3 regions of the Pseudarthrobacter sp. L19 genome follow, and region 1 is predicted to be linked to each of the others. Evidence: riboswitches for the same ligand, from Rfam matches in the RefSeq annotation. Region 1 holds a riboswitch; each other region holds the start of a gene.
The links. A riboswitch is a leader RNA that binds a small molecule or an ion and turns the genes downstream of it on or off. The one in region 1 is predicted to bind S-adenosylmethionine.
Positions count from the first base shown of each region.

Region 1 (4,579 bases):
ACGGGACGGAAACCGGGTTCGAGAGCTACCGCACCCAGGCCTGGAATCGCTGGCCCGCTGCCGGTCCGGCGATGGTCTTCGGCAGCCACGCGGCCTACCGCAGGGTGGTGTCGCGGCTGCTGGAAAGCGGCGTGCTTTTCGACGAGGGGATGGTCTACTTCGACGCGCGGCTTGCCCGGAACCATCCCACCGTGGAGATCCGGGTGGCGGACGTGTGCCTGCGCGCGGAGGACGCGGCGCTGCTGGCGGTGCTGGTGCGGGCGCTGGTAGAGACCGCCTCGCGCGAGTGGTACGACGGCGTGGACCCGGCGCCGGTGCCGACGGTGCTCTTGCGGATGGCGGCCTGGCAGGCGAGCAACTGCGGGCTGTCCTCCGAGCTGCTGGACTTCGGGACCTTCCGGCCCCGCCCAGCGGCCGACGTGGTGAACGCCCTGGTGGACTACCTCGCCCCGGTTCTGGCGGACCAGGGCGAGCTGGGCCTGGCGCGCGCCGGGGTGGAGCGGATCCTGGCGGAGGGCACCGGGGCGGAGCTGCAGCGCCGCGCCGGTCTCGGCGCCGTCGTCGGCGAGGCCGTGCGGACCACGGTCGGCGGGGAGGTGCCCGAGGCCGGCACCGCAACCGGGCCGCTGCCCGCGCTGGCACCCGTCCGCCGGTTCTAGGCCGCACGTTCCACGCCGCTACTGCGGATTACCGGACCCGCGCCAGGGCCTGGCCCAGGTCCCGGATCAGGTCCTCCGGGTCCTCCAGTCCCACGGAGAGCCGCACCACGCCGTCGCTCAACCCGATAGCTGCCCGACCCTCCGGGCCCATGGCCCGGTGTGTGGTGGTGGCCGGGTGCGTGATCAGCGATTTCGAGTCGCCCAGGTTGTTGGAGATGTCGATGATCCGCAGCCCGTCCAGCAGCTCGAAGGCAGCATCCTTGGCGGACCGGCCGGCCGGGGGAGCCAGTTCGAAGGTCAGCACCGTCCCGCCGGACTTCATCTGTTTGGCGGCCAGCTCGTGCTGCGGGTGGGAGGCCAGGAGCGGGTACTTCACCCAGGTCACGGCCTGCTGCTCCTCGAGCCACTCTGCCAGCCGCAGCGCCGAGGCGGAGGCGTGGTTGACCCGCAGCGACATGGTTTCCAGGCCCTTGGTCAGCACCCAGGCGTTGAAGGCGGACAGCGCCGGTCCGGTGTGGCGCATCAGCTGCCGGACCGGGCCCTCGATGAACTCCTTGCTGCCCAGGATCGCGCCGCCCAGCACCCGGCCCTGGCCGTCGATGTGCTTCGTGCCGGAGTAGACCACCACGTCCGCGCCGAAGTCCGTGCAGCGCTGCAGCAGCGGGGTGGCGAAGACATTGTCGACCACCACGGTGGCGCCGGCGGCGTGCGCCAGCCCGCTCACGGCGGCGATGTCCACGATCTCCTGCATCGGGTTCGACGGCGACTCGAAGAACACGGCGGTGGTCGGCGTCGAGAGCGCTTCACGCCACTGCTCCAGGTCCGGGCCGTCGACGAAGACGGTCTCCACGCCCCAGCGCGGCAGGATCTCGTTGAGGATCACGAAGCAGGAGCCGAACAGGGAACGGGCGGCGACCACCCTGTCCCCGGCCCCGAGCAGCGCGCCGAGGGCGGTGAATACCGCGGACATGCCCGACGCCGTCGCGAAACACGCCTCGGTGCCCTCGAGCAGGCGGAGCCGCTCCTGGAAGGTGGCCACCGAGGGGTTGCCGTAGCGGGAGTAAACGAACCGCTCGTCCTCGCCGGTGAAGGCCCGCTCCGCGGCGGCGGCGGATTCGTAGACGAAGCCGGAGTTGAGGAAGATCGGCTCGGTGGTTTCCTGGAAGCCGGTCCGGTCCAGGCCGCCACGGACGGCCTGGGTGTCCGGGCTCCAGCCCGCGGCCTCGGGATTGAAACTCATGCCGTGCGGGTCCCGTCGGTCGGCAGGCCCACGTTCTTCCAGCCGTTGACGCGGCGGACGCCGGACCTATCCGGCTGGCCCTCGAACCCGTCCAGCACGTTGTAGACGGTGAATCCCGCCGCCGTCGCAGCCCCTGCCGCCGCGACGGAGCGGGCCCCGGACCGGCAGAGGAAGAGCAGCTCGGCGTCGGCCGGGACGTGCTGCCGGAGCTCGTCCAGGAAGTCCTCGTTCGGCACGCCGCCGGCCCGGGTCCACTCGATGAACACCGGCTCCGCGGCCGCGCCGCCGGTCACCGGGACGCCGATCTGCGCCCACTCGGCCCGGGTGCGGACGTCCACCAGCACCGCGCCGGACTGCACCCGTTCCCAGGCCTCTTGCGGGGTCAGGTCCCCGGCGTAGCTCATGCTCCTGCCCGTCCGTCGACGGCGGCCGGCAGCACCAGGGCCTGCGCCACGATCACCGAGGTGCCATTGAAGGTTGCGGCCGGGCTGCCGTGCAGCACGTACCCGTCGGCAAGGGCCGCCGAGATCCGCTCGCAGAAGCTGCGGTCGTCGGGGCCGGTCAACAGCCGGTAGGCCAGCCGCTCCGCGGGGGCGGCCGCCTGCGCGGGAGGGGTGGCCGGGGCGCCGGTTCCGGGGGTGGGGACTGGGGGCGGGGTCGCGTCGGACACGACAAACTCCTTACGTTCACGCTTGCAGCTCGAATGGTCGATTGCCGAGTAGTCACCTGAGGCACCCCGCCGCAAAAGGAGGGTTGCCGACCGGCCAGTCAGGGCTTGGCGCCGGTTCTCATTACTCTGCAAAAAACCTAGCACCCTTGGGCCCGCGCCCGCGCGGCGGCCCCGTCATGTTCGGTCACGGGAGGCCGCCGTCCGCAGCTGTCGGATCCCGTCGGCCGACCGAGTCGACCTACTCAACAGCGCTACTGGACCGTGGCGAACAGTTCGTTCAGTTCGGCGGTCAGCTGGCGGCGGACGTCGGCGGTGCCGATTTCCTTGCCGTCGATGTGGTTGACCGGCGCCAGCAGCCGGATGCTGGAGATCAGCCACACGGCGTCGGCGTCGTAGAGGTCCTCCGGCACCAGCGGGCCGTAGCCCAGCTCCCAGCCGGCGGCCTTCGCGGCGGCGAACAGGGCGCCCTGCGAGGTGCCGGGGAGGATGCCGCTGTCCAGCTGCGGGGTGATCAGGCGGCGCACCGTTCGGGTCCCGCCCTCGCCGTCGTCGGCCGTCTCCAGATGCGCCAGCAGCACGGTCGACGTCGGGCCCTCCAGCACCCGGCCGTCCGAGGACGTGAAGATGACGTCGTCGGCGCCCTGGTGGTGGGCGTAGCGCAGCGCGGCCATGTTGACCGCGTAGGAGAGGGTCTTCGCGCCGAGCAGCAGCCACGGCGCGCGCTCGCCCACCTCGCTGTCATAGCCGCGGTCCAGCAGGATCACGTCGATGCCGCTCTCGCGCTGCGCGCGGCCGGCCGCGGGCGGGGTGGAGGCCTGCACCCAGCAGGTCGGGACGGCGGAGCCCTCGACACCGCGGGTGGCGATCAGCTTCACCACCACCTCGTCGTCGCCGTCCTCGGGGGCGCCCGCACGGAACTCCCGGAGCGCCGTCGCGATGGCCTTCCGCCAGGCGTCCTCCGCCGGAATATCCAGCTCCAGCGTCCGCGCCGAACCGGCCAGCCGGGCCAGGTGCCGCGGCAGTTTGCGCGGCTGGCCGCCCACGGCCAGGAGGGATTCGAAGATGCCGTCGCCGCGGGTGGCACCCTGGTCCGTGGCCATCAGCTGCGGCTTGGAGGAGTCGGCGACTCGGCCGTCCTCGAACGCGGGATTGAGGAAGACCAGCACCGTGGCGTTGGCGGGAGCGGAGGCGGACGTAGTCATGGCTTCAGCTTAGTGCGGCGCGCCGGGATAAGATTTGCAAATTGCCCGTTCCGGAACTGTTCCGCGGGTCTGGAACTTGAGGGGTTCGCCTGTGCTCTGGCCTTTACCGTTCGTGGGGTCTCTCCCGTCCTGGGCGATCCTGATCCTCACGCTGATCGACCTCGCCATCCGCGTGCTGGCGCTGGGTATCATCCCCGGCAACCGCCGCCCCACAACCGCCATGGCGTGGCTCCTGGGCATCTTCGTCATCCCCTCGGTAGGCCTGGTGCTCTTCCTGCTGTTCGGCAACTTCCGGCTCTCCCGCCGCCGCCGTGCCCAGCAGGAGGCCGTCAACACCCGGATCCGCGCCGGCACCTCCGAACTGGCCGCCGTCGAAAGCCGCTACGACGGCCCCGAATGGGTGGCCTCCGCCGCGGAGCTGAACAAGACCCTGGGATCGCTGCCCATGGTGGACAACAACAGCGTCGAACTGCTGCCCGGCTACCCCGATTCGATCGCGGCCATGGCCGCCGCGGCCCGCGAAGCCAAGAGCTTCATCAACGCCGAGTTCTACATCCTCAGCTCCGACCATGTCACCGATGAGCTGCTGACGGCGCTGGAGGAGGCCGCCGAACGCGGCGTCGAGGTCCGGCTGCTGTTCGACCACTTGGGCACCCTCCGGATCCAGGGCTACAGCAAGCTGATCGCACGGCTCAAGGCCAGCAAGATCCGCTGGCGGCCGATGCTTCCGCTGCGGCCCGTCCACGGCCAGTGGCGCCGCCCGGACCTGCGCAACCACCGCAAGATCATGGTGATCGACGGCGAGGTG
Region 1 is NZ_CP193935.1:1,547,000-1,551,578, forward strand. It holds gene ACRQ5B_RS07225 (glutamate--cysteine ligase 2) at 1-659, shown strand, start outside; gene ACRQ5B_RS07230 (O-succinylhomoserine sulfhydrylase) at 688-1,899, opposite strand; gene ACRQ5B_RS07235 (rhodanese-like domain-containing protein) at 1,896-2,303, opposite strand; partial or broken gene ACRQ5B_RS07240 (DUF1737 domain-containing protein) at 2,321-2,479, opposite strand; SAM riboswitch class IV at 2,583-2,695, opposite strand; gene ACRQ5B_RS07245 (aminodeoxychorismate lyase) at 2,821-3,771, opposite strand; gene cls (cardiolipin synthase) at 3,863-4,579, shown strand, end outside.

Region 2 (4,579 bases), 1.4 Mb from region 1:
GTCCAACGCCTGGTCCTTTGAAACCCGTCAGATCCACGCCGGCCAGCAGCCGGACGCCGCCACCGGCGCCCGCGCGCTGCCGATCTACCAGACGACGTCGTTCGTCTTCCCGAGCGCCGAGAGCGCCGCGAACCGGTTCGCCCTGGCCGAGCTCGCCCCCATCTACACCCGGATCGGCAACCCCACCCAGGACGCCGTCGAACAGCGCATCGCCAGCCTGGAGGGCGGCCTCGGCGCGCTGCTGCTCAGTTCCGGGCAGGCGGCGGAAACCTTCGCCATCCTCAACATCGCCGAGGCCGGGGACCACGTGGTGGCCAGCCCCAGCCTCTACGGCGGCACCTACAACCTGCTGGCCCACACGCTGAAGAAGTTCGGCATCTCCGTGACCTTCGTGGCGGACCCGGACAACCTGGACCAGTGGCGCGAGGCCGTGCAGCCGAACACCAAGCTGTTCTTCGGCGAGGTGGTCTCCAACCCGCGCCAGGACGTCCTGGACATCGAGGGCATCTCGGACGTGGCCCACCAGGCGGGGGTGCCACTGATCGTGGACAACACCCTGGCCACCCCGTACCTGATCCGCCCGCTGGAGTGGGGCGCGGACATCGTGGTGCACTCGGCCACCAAGTACCTCGGCGGCCACGGCTCGGCGATCGCCGGCGTGATCGTGGACTCCGGGAAGTTCGACTTCGGCGCGGACCCGGAGCGGTACCCCGGTTTCAACACCCCCGACCCCAGCTACAACGGCCTGGTCTACGCCCGGGACCTGGGCGCGGACGGCGCACTGGGGGCCAACCTCTCCTACATCCTCAAGGCACGGGTGCAGCTGCTGCGCGACCTCGGCTCCGCCGTCGCGCCCTTCAACGCCTTCCTGATCGCCCAGGGCATCGAGACGCTGAGCCTGCGGGTGGAGCGGCACGTCGCCAACGCCACCCGGGTGGCCGAATGGCTTGAGGGCCGGGACGACGCCGAATCGGTCGCCTACGCGGGACTGCCCTCGAGCCCCTGGTACGAGCGCGGCAGGAAGTACGGTCCGCGCGGCACGGGCGCCGTCGTCTCCTTCGTCATCGCCGGGGGAGTGGAGGCCGGCAAGCGCTTCGTCGACGCCCTGGAGCTGCACTCGCACGTGGCGAACATCGGCGACGTGCGCTCACTGGTGATCCACCCGGCGTCGACCACGCACAGCCAGCTCACCCCGGAGCAGCAGGCGGTGGCGGGCGTCCACCCGGGCCTGGTCCGGCTCTCGGTTGGCCTGGAGCACATCGACGACATCCTGGCGGACCTCGACGCCGGCTTCCGCGCCGCGAAGGCCGGCTAGTCCCGGGACCCCTGCCGGATTTCCCCACCTTTGCGGGCCCGACGGCGGCCGGCGCGGCGTGTCCGCGGCGACCCGCCGGCCGCGGCGCCCAAAGGTGGGGAAACGGCGCGGCCGGGCGGGCGGCTGTCACATGCAAGTCACAATCTTGGCCACGGCACCGCCCTCTTTCGTACACTCGGTGCAGGTCATGAGTGCCAGCGACAGCCCCGGCTTGCTGGCCGGCAACCCTCCTTTTGCGGCGGGGTGCCCCGGGTGAAGACCTGGCCTGCCGGTCAACTGACGGCAGGCAAGCGCGAAGTGAGGTCTTTTAACATGACGATTGCCGTCACCCGAACGGGTGTACCCGCCACCAGTCCCGCAGCAGGAAACACCGCCGTCCCCGACGGCACCGTGCAGTACGTGTCCGTCGGCGCTTTGGAACTCGAATCCGGGGCCGTCCTGCCGGAGGTGGTGCTGGCCTACGAGACCTGGGGCACCCTGAACGCGGACGCCTCCAACGCCGTCCTGATCGAACACGCCCTCACCGGGGACACCCACGTCACCCGCGGCGCCGGCGGGGAACCCGGCTGGTGGGAACAGCTCGCCGGCCCCGGCGCGCCCGTGGACACGGACCGGTACTTCGTGGTGTCCATCAACATCCTCGGCGGCTGCTACGGCTCCACCGGCCCGTCCACGCCGGCACCCGACGGCCGGCCCTGGGGGTCCCGTTTCCCGCTCGTCACCCTGCGGGACAGCACCGCGGCCGAGGCCCGGATGGCCGACGCGCTGGGGATCAACCGCTGGCACGCCGTGCTCGGCGGCTCCCTCGGCGGCGCCCGGGCACTGGAGTGGGCCGTCAGCTACCCGGAACGCGTGGGCCGCTGCGCCGTGATCGCCGTCGGCGCCTACAGCACCGCCGAGCAGATCGCCTTCGCCCAGGCCCAGACCCTCGCGATCCGGCAGGACCCGCGCTTCAATGGCGGCGACTACTACGGCGGGCCCGAGCCGCACGAGGGCCTGGCGCTGGCCCGGCGCATCGCGCACATCACCTACCGCTCCGCTGCCGAACTGGAGGGCCGCTTCGGCCGGACCGGGCAGGACGGCGAGACCCCGCTCGCACCCGGCCCGCTGTCCGGCCGCGGCCGCTACCAGGTGGAGAGCTACCTGGACCACCAGGGCAACAAACTGGTGCAGCGCTTCGACGCCAACAGCTACATCGCCATCACCGAGGCGCTGATGAGCCACGACGTCGCCCGTGGCCGCGGAAGCCTGCAGCAGGCGCTCGCCGGGGCCACCGCCGAGTTCTTCATCGCCGCCGTGGACTCGGACCGACTGTACTTTCCCGAACAGTCCCGGGAGCTCGCGGCGGCCCTGCCGGGGAGGTGCCCGTGCACGTCATTTCCGCCCCGATCGGCCATGACGGGTTCCTGACCGAGATCGGCCAGCTGGGCGGCGTCCTCCGGGAGGCGTTCTTCGCCTGAGCCTTACGGCTTCTTCGCAGGCTCTTGCCGGGGACTGATGTGCAATTTTGCAGATAGGCTCTGCGCGATTGGTCGTTGAGGCTCCGGCGGTGACACTCCATACTCGTGGAGAATGACCGCGTGTGGTCCAACTCACACGGAGTCAGCCCAGTAAGCCGCAGGGTGTCGATGGCGACACCGAAGGAGTTCTTATGAGCACGGAAAACGCCGCCGCGAGGCGCGCAGAGGAAACCGACGTCAAGGCGTCCGGCCTCAAGAAAGTCGTCGCCGCCTCCATGGCCGGCACGGTGGTGGAGTGGTACGAATTCTTCCTCTACGCCTCCGCCGCCACCCTGGTCTTCGGCAAGGCCTTCTTCCCCAATTCCCAGACCGAGTTGGACGGCATCCTGGCCGCCTTCCTGACCTACGCCGTCGGTTTCGTCGCCCGCCCCATCGGCGGCATCGTCTTCGGCCACTTCGGTGACAAGTTCGGCCGCAAGCAGCTGCTCCAGCTGAGCATCATCCTGGTGGGTGTCTCCACCTTCCTGATGGGCTGCCTGCCCACCTTCGCCCAGATCGGTTACTGGGCCCCGGCCCTCCTGGTCTTCCTGCGCTTCGCCCAGGGCTTCGCCGTCGGCGGTGAGTGGGGCGGCGCCGTCCTGCTGGTGGCCGAGCACAGCCCCAGCAAGTCCCGTGGCTTCTGGGCCAGCTGGCCGCAGTCCGCCGTGCCGCTGGGTAACCTCTTCGCCACCGCGGTGCTGTTCGTCCTCTCCTCCACCCTGTCCTCCGCCGACTTCCTCGGCTGGGGCTGGCGCGTGGCGTTCTGGCTCTCCGCCGTGATCGTCCTGATCGGCTACTACATCCGCACCAAGGTCAACGACGCCCCGATCTTCCTTGAGGCCCGCAAGGAGGTCGAAGCCGGCCACAAGGGCTACGGCGTCGCCGAGGTCTTCCGCCGCTACCCCCGCGGCGTCTTCACCGCCATGGGCCTGCGCTTCGCGGAAAACATCCTCTACTACCTCGTGGTGACCTTCTCCATCACCTACCTGAAGACCGTGGTCCACGCGGACACCACCCGCATCCTGCTCCTGCTGCTGGTGGCGCACGCGATCCACTTCTCCGTGGTTCCGATGGTGGGCCGGCTCTCCGACCGCCTGGGCCGCCGCCCGGTCTACATGGCCGGCGCAGTCCTCGGTGCCACCTGGGGCTTCTTCGCCTTCCCGATGATGGATACCGGCAACGACTTCATCATCCTGGCCTCTGTCATCATCGGCCTGCTGTTCCACGCCCTGATGTACGCCGGCCAGCCGGCCATCATGGCCGAGATGTTCCCGACCCGGATGCGTTACTCCGGCGTCTCCCTCGGTTACCAGGTCACCTCGATCGTGGCCGGCTCGCTCGCCCCGATCATCGCCGTCGCGCTGCTGGGTGAGTACAAGTCCTCCGTCCCGGTCGCCATCTATCTGGCGATCGCCTGCGCGATCACCGCCGTCGCGGTGCTCTTCCTGAAGGAAACCCGCGGCATCTCCCTGCACGACGTCGACGCCGCCGACGCCCAGGGCACCGCAGACCTCCTTGCCGCAGGCAAGAAGTAACAGGCATCAAGTAACAGGCAAACTCTAAAACGCTTCACGGCAGCCCCCGTCACCGCACCGCGGGAGACGGGGGCTGCTCTTGTGGGGGCCTTGACAATATTACTGAGTGCGCTCAATATTGAGAGTGCTCGGTAAGCATTATCCGGGCCTTCACGACACCAAGGGATCAGCCATGAAAGCGTTTGCCGTCACCAAGTACAAGGGCCCGGTGCAGGAAATCGAGGCGCCCG
Region 2 is NZ_CP193935.1:175,627-180,205, reverse strand. It holds gene ACRQ5B_RS00890 (bifunctional o-acetylhomoserine/o-acetylserine sulfhydrylase) at 1-1,315, shown strand, start outside; SAM riboswitch class IV at 1,499-1,614, shown strand; partial or broken gene metX (homoserine O-acetyltransferase MetX) at 1,628-2,775, shown strand; gene ACRQ5B_RS00880 (MFS transporter) at 2,967-4,349, shown strand; gene ACRQ5B_RS00875 (NADP-dependent oxidoreductase) at 4,522-4,579, shown strand, end outside.
Region 2: linked by a shared signal. The riboswitch ahead of metX (homoserine O-acetyltransferase MetX) and the one ahead of ACRQ5B_RS07240 (DUF1737 domain-containing protein) in region 1 are both predicted to bind S-adenosylmethionine.

Region 3 (4,579 bases), 890 kb from region 1:
GTTCCAGATCAGCCCGAGCACCCCGTGCGGCCGCAGGATGCGGGCGGCCTCGGTGCTGGCCTGCAGCGGCTCGCACCAGTGCCAGGCCTGCGCCACCGTCACCAGGTCGAACGCCGACGCCGGGAGCCCGGTGTGTTCGGCGGTCCCCACCGTGGCCGGAACGCCCGGGAGGATTGCGCGGAGCTGGTCCAGCATGTCCGCCGATGGGTCGACGGCGGCCGTGGCCAGGCCGCGGTCCACGAGGAGGGCGGTGAACTTTCCGGTGCCCGCACCGACGTCGGCCGCGTCCCGGGCTCCGGCGGGGATCAGCCAGTCGGCGGAGTCGGCGGGATAGCCGGGCCGCACCCGGTCATAGTGTTCCCCGCCGTCCTGGAAGCTCGCTCCGAGCTCCTTCCGCCGGGTCTGATGCAGTTTGGGGCCGCCGCCTGCCACGTGAACTCTCCTTCGGCAGCTCGGGAAGATACCCGTCGAATCTACCGTAAACCGGCTATTCGGGGCCGTCGAGGGTGCAGGGGGCTGCCCCGGCGGTGCCGGGGGTGTTGGGCGCCCAGTGCGGGTAGCTGCGGGTGTCGTTCGCCGGTACCCAGCGCCCGGCATCCACCACGTAGTCCCAGCCCAGGCCGTCCCGTCGTAGCGTCCGCAGCGCGGCCAGCAGCCGCTCGGCGTCCTCGAGCCGGGAGCCGAGGCCGAAGCTGGCGCGCAGCGACCCGGCGGGAAGGCCCAGCCGCTTGAGCAGCGGATGCGCGCAGAACCGGCCGTCCCGCACGCCGATCCCGTGCTCGGCGGACAGGTACGCGGCGACGAGGCCGGCGTCGTACCCCGCGACCGAGAAGTTCACCACGCCGATGGTCCCGTGGCCGTCCCCGCGGTCGGTCTCCTCGAAGATGTGGTGCACGCTCACGCCGTCGATCTCCCGCAGGCCGTCGGCAAGGAAGGACCGGATGGCATCCTCATGGCCGTGCCAGGATGCTTCGTCCAGGGCGGCGACCGCCTGCGTGGCGCGGGCCAGGGCGGCCGCGCCGAGGACGTTGGGTGATCCCCCTCGTGCCGTGCCGGTCCGGTGGTCCAGCTGACGGCGTCCAGCCGGGCGTCGCGGACGGCGCCGCCGCCTGCCAGGTGCGGCGTTCCGGCGTCGAGCCAGTCCGGCCGCCCCACCAGGACACCCGCGCCGAACGGGGCGTAGAGCTTGTGCCCCGAGAAGGCGACGTAGTCGATGCCGTCGGCCGCGACGTCGATCCGGCGGTGCGGGGCCAGCTGCGCGGCGTCGACGACAATCCGGGCCCCGTGCTCGTGCGCCAGCGCCGCCAGCTCCCGGACGGGCAGGATCTCGCCGGTGACATTCGACGCGCCCGTGACCGCGAGCAGGCTGATGCCGCCTGCGGCCAGCTCCGCCCGGAGCCGCGCCAGCGTCCCGGCCAGGGTGGGCGCGGCGACGACGCTGCGGTGCGGAACGCCCTGCCACGGCAGCAGGTTCGCGTGGTGTTCGATGTCCAGGTACAGGACCTCGCCCAGGTGCCGGCCGCCGGCGGTGGGCAGGCACCCGGCCAGGAGGTTCAGCGAATCGGTGGTGTTCCGGGTGAAGATGACCGCGTCGTCGGGCCGGCCGCCGACGAAGTCCCGCACGATGGTCCGCGCGTTCTCGTAGACCGAGGTACTCAGCTGGGAGGCGTAGCCGGCACCGCGGTGGACGCTGGCGTAGTAGGGCAGGATCTCGTTGAGGTAGGCGGAGACCACGGACAGGGCGGGGGTCGAGGCGCCGTAGTCCAGATTGGCGTAGCGGACGTGGCCGCCCTGGATCAGCGGAGCCTGGATCTCGGCGCCGGTCACGGCGGCCAGCGGGGCGCGGGCGGCAGATACGGCCGTGGGGGTGGATGCTGGGGACGAAAAAATGGCAGTCGACATGGGACCTCGCTCGAAAAGGACCCCGCGTGCAGGGGATCCGCGCTTGCCGGGTCCGCTCCGGACCGGCCAGGTCGTCACCCGGGGCACCCCGCCGCGAAAGAGGGTTGCCGGCCAGCAAACCGGGGTTTAGCGCTGGCACTCGTGACCTGTTTCGAGCCTAGGACACAAGTGCCGCGCCCCGGAAAGGGGCGCGGCAATGTGAAGCGCTGTGTTACGCGGAACCGGCCCCCAGAAAAGGCCCTGCTCTAGAGCAGGTCGTCGAGGTTGGGGTTGAGCCGCTTGAGGACCTCGGAGTGCAGGATCGAGTTCGTGGCCAGGGCGTTGCCGCCGAACGGGCCGTCCTCGCCCTCGAGGGAGGTGAACCGGCCGCCGGCCTCAGTGACGATCGGGACCAGGGCGGCCATGTCGTAGAGGTTCAGCTCCGGTTCGCAGGCGATGTCGACGGCGCCCTCGGCCACCAGGCAGTAGGACCAGAAGTCGCCGTAGGCGCGGGTGCGCCAGACTTCCTCGGTCAGGCCCAGGAATTCGTCGAGGTTGCCGCGCTGCTTCCAGCCGCCGAGGCTGGAGTAGGAGAGGGAGGCGTCCGAGAGGTCCAAGACGTTGGAGACCCGCAGCCGGGTGGCGGCGGCCAGCGAGCGGCCCGTGTAGGCACCGGCGCCCTTGGCGGCCCACCAGCGCTTGCCGAGGGCAGGGGCGCTGACGACGCCGACCACCGGCTCGCCCTCGTCCACCAAGGCGATCAGGGTGGCCCAGACCGGGACGCCGCGCACGAAGTTCTTGGTGCCGTCGATCGGGTCGATGATCCAGCGGCGGGAGCCGTGGCCCGAGCTGCCGAATTCCTCGCCCAACACGGCATCGCGGGGGCGGGAGCGGGAAAGCTGGCCGCGGATGGCTTCCTCGGCGGCCTTGTCGGCGTCGGTGACCGGCGTCAGGTCCGGCTTCGTCTCGATTTTGAGGTCAAGGGCCTTGAAGCGGCTCATGGTCTGGGAATCGACCGAGTCCGCCAGGACGTGGGCAAGGCGCAGGTCATCGTTGTAGCTCGACGCGGGTTGGCTCATGCTTCCAAACTACCGTCTAAACGCGCCCCGGCCGGGGAGGCCACGTCCCCGACGGCCGGATCGGCAGAGCAGCGGAGAGGCGACGAGCGGTCAGGAGACGGTGCCCAGTTCCTTGGTCTCCTGGGCTTCGTGCCGCGGGTCGGTGCCCAGCAGGCGGCGCAGAGAGGCCAGCCGGGCCGGGCCCGAGGGCCCCGCGTGGCCGGCCTGCACCCACGCGTCCACGCCGCAATTGACGGCGGTGGCGTCGTGCTTGCAGCCGCGCTCGCAGTCTTCGGTGCCGGGGGCCAGATCGGGGAAGGAACGCAGGATGCGGTCCGGGTCCACGTGGGCCAGCCCGAAGGACCGGATGCCGGGGGTGTCGATGATCCAGCTGCCGGCCGGGGCGTCCGTGACCTTCAGCGCCAAAGCGGAGGAGGAGGTGTGGCGGCCGCGGCCCGTGACGGCGTTGACACCGCCGGTGGCCCGCTCCGCCCCCGTGAGGGCGTTGACCATGGTGGACTTGCCGACGCCGGAGTGGCCGAGCATGACGGTGACCCTGCCGTCGAGGTGGCCGTGCAGTTCGGCGACGGCGGGGCCGTCGAGCCGGGCGGAGAGGCCGTCGTCGGAACGCGCATCGATGCCGGAGGCGGAGGCGTCGGCGGTCTTGGAGATGATGACGGGCAGGTCGAGGTGGCGGTAGTTCGCCAGCAGCTCCGCCGGGTCCTTGATGTCGGCCTTGGTGATCAGCAGCAGCGGCTCGATCCCGGCGTCGTAGGCGGCGACCAGCGCGCGGTCGATGAAGCCGGTGCGGGGCTCCGGATTGGCGGCGGCCACGACGACCACCAGCTGGTCGGCATTGGCCACCACCGCTCGCTCGATCGGATCGGTGTCGTCGGCGCTGCGGCGCAGCAGGGTACGCCGGTCCTGGATCTTCACCAGCCGGGCGAGGGTATCCGGTTCGCCGCTGACGTTGCCGACCAGGGAGACGAAGTCGCCGGCCACCACCGGGTTGCGGCGCAGCTCGCGGGCACGCGCGGCGATCACGGTGCGCTCGGTATCGGTGCCCTCGGCGACGACGGCGGTGTAGCGGCCGCGGTCCACCGTGATGATCCGGCCGGTGACGGCGTCGTCGTGGCTGGGCCGGTCCTTGGTGCGCGGCCGGGAGCCCTTCTTGTTGGGGCGGATCCTGACGTCGGATTCGTCCCAGGAGTCAGTGCTGCGGGCCACCGGCGGCGTCCTTGTCTGCACGGGTCTCGTCTGCACTGGTGCCCTCGGCCGGGGTGAGCATGTCGGCCCAAAGCTGCGGGAAGTCCGGCATGGTCTTGGCCGTGGTGGCGATGTCCTCGACCTCGACGCCGGGGACGGCGAGGCCCAGGATGGCTCCGGCGGTGGCCATCCGATGGTCGGCGTAACTGCGGACCACCCCGCCGTGAAGCGGCGCGGGCCGGATGACGAGGCCGTCGGCGGTTTCCTCCGCGTCGCCGCCCAGCCGGTTGATCTCGGTGACGAGCGCGGCGAGCCGGTCCGTTTCGTGGCCGCGCAGGTGGGCGATGCCGGTCAGGGTGGAGGGGCCGTCGGCCAGGGCGCAGAGCGCGGCGACCGTGGGGGCGAGCTCGCTAGTGTCGGCGAAGGTGCCGCCG
Region 3 is NZ_CP193935.1:2,440,903-2,445,481, forward strand. It holds gene ACRQ5B_RS11605 (class I SAM-dependent methyltransferase) at 1-432, opposite strand, end outside; partial or broken gene ACRQ5B_RS11610 (aminotransferase class V-fold PLP-dependent enzyme) at 488-1,902, opposite strand; SAM riboswitch class IV at 1,937-2,049, opposite strand; gene hisN (histidinol-phosphatase) at 2,148-2,960, opposite strand; gene rsgA (ribosome small subunit-dependent GTPase A) at 3,051-4,166, opposite strand; gene aroA (3-phosphoshikimate 1-carboxyvinyltransferase) at 4,150-4,579, opposite strand, start outside.
Region 3: linked by a shared signal. The riboswitch ahead of ACRQ5B_RS11610 (aminotransferase class V-fold PLP-dependent enzyme) and the one ahead of ACRQ5B_RS07240 (DUF1737 domain-containing protein) in region 1 are both predicted to bind S-adenosylmethionine.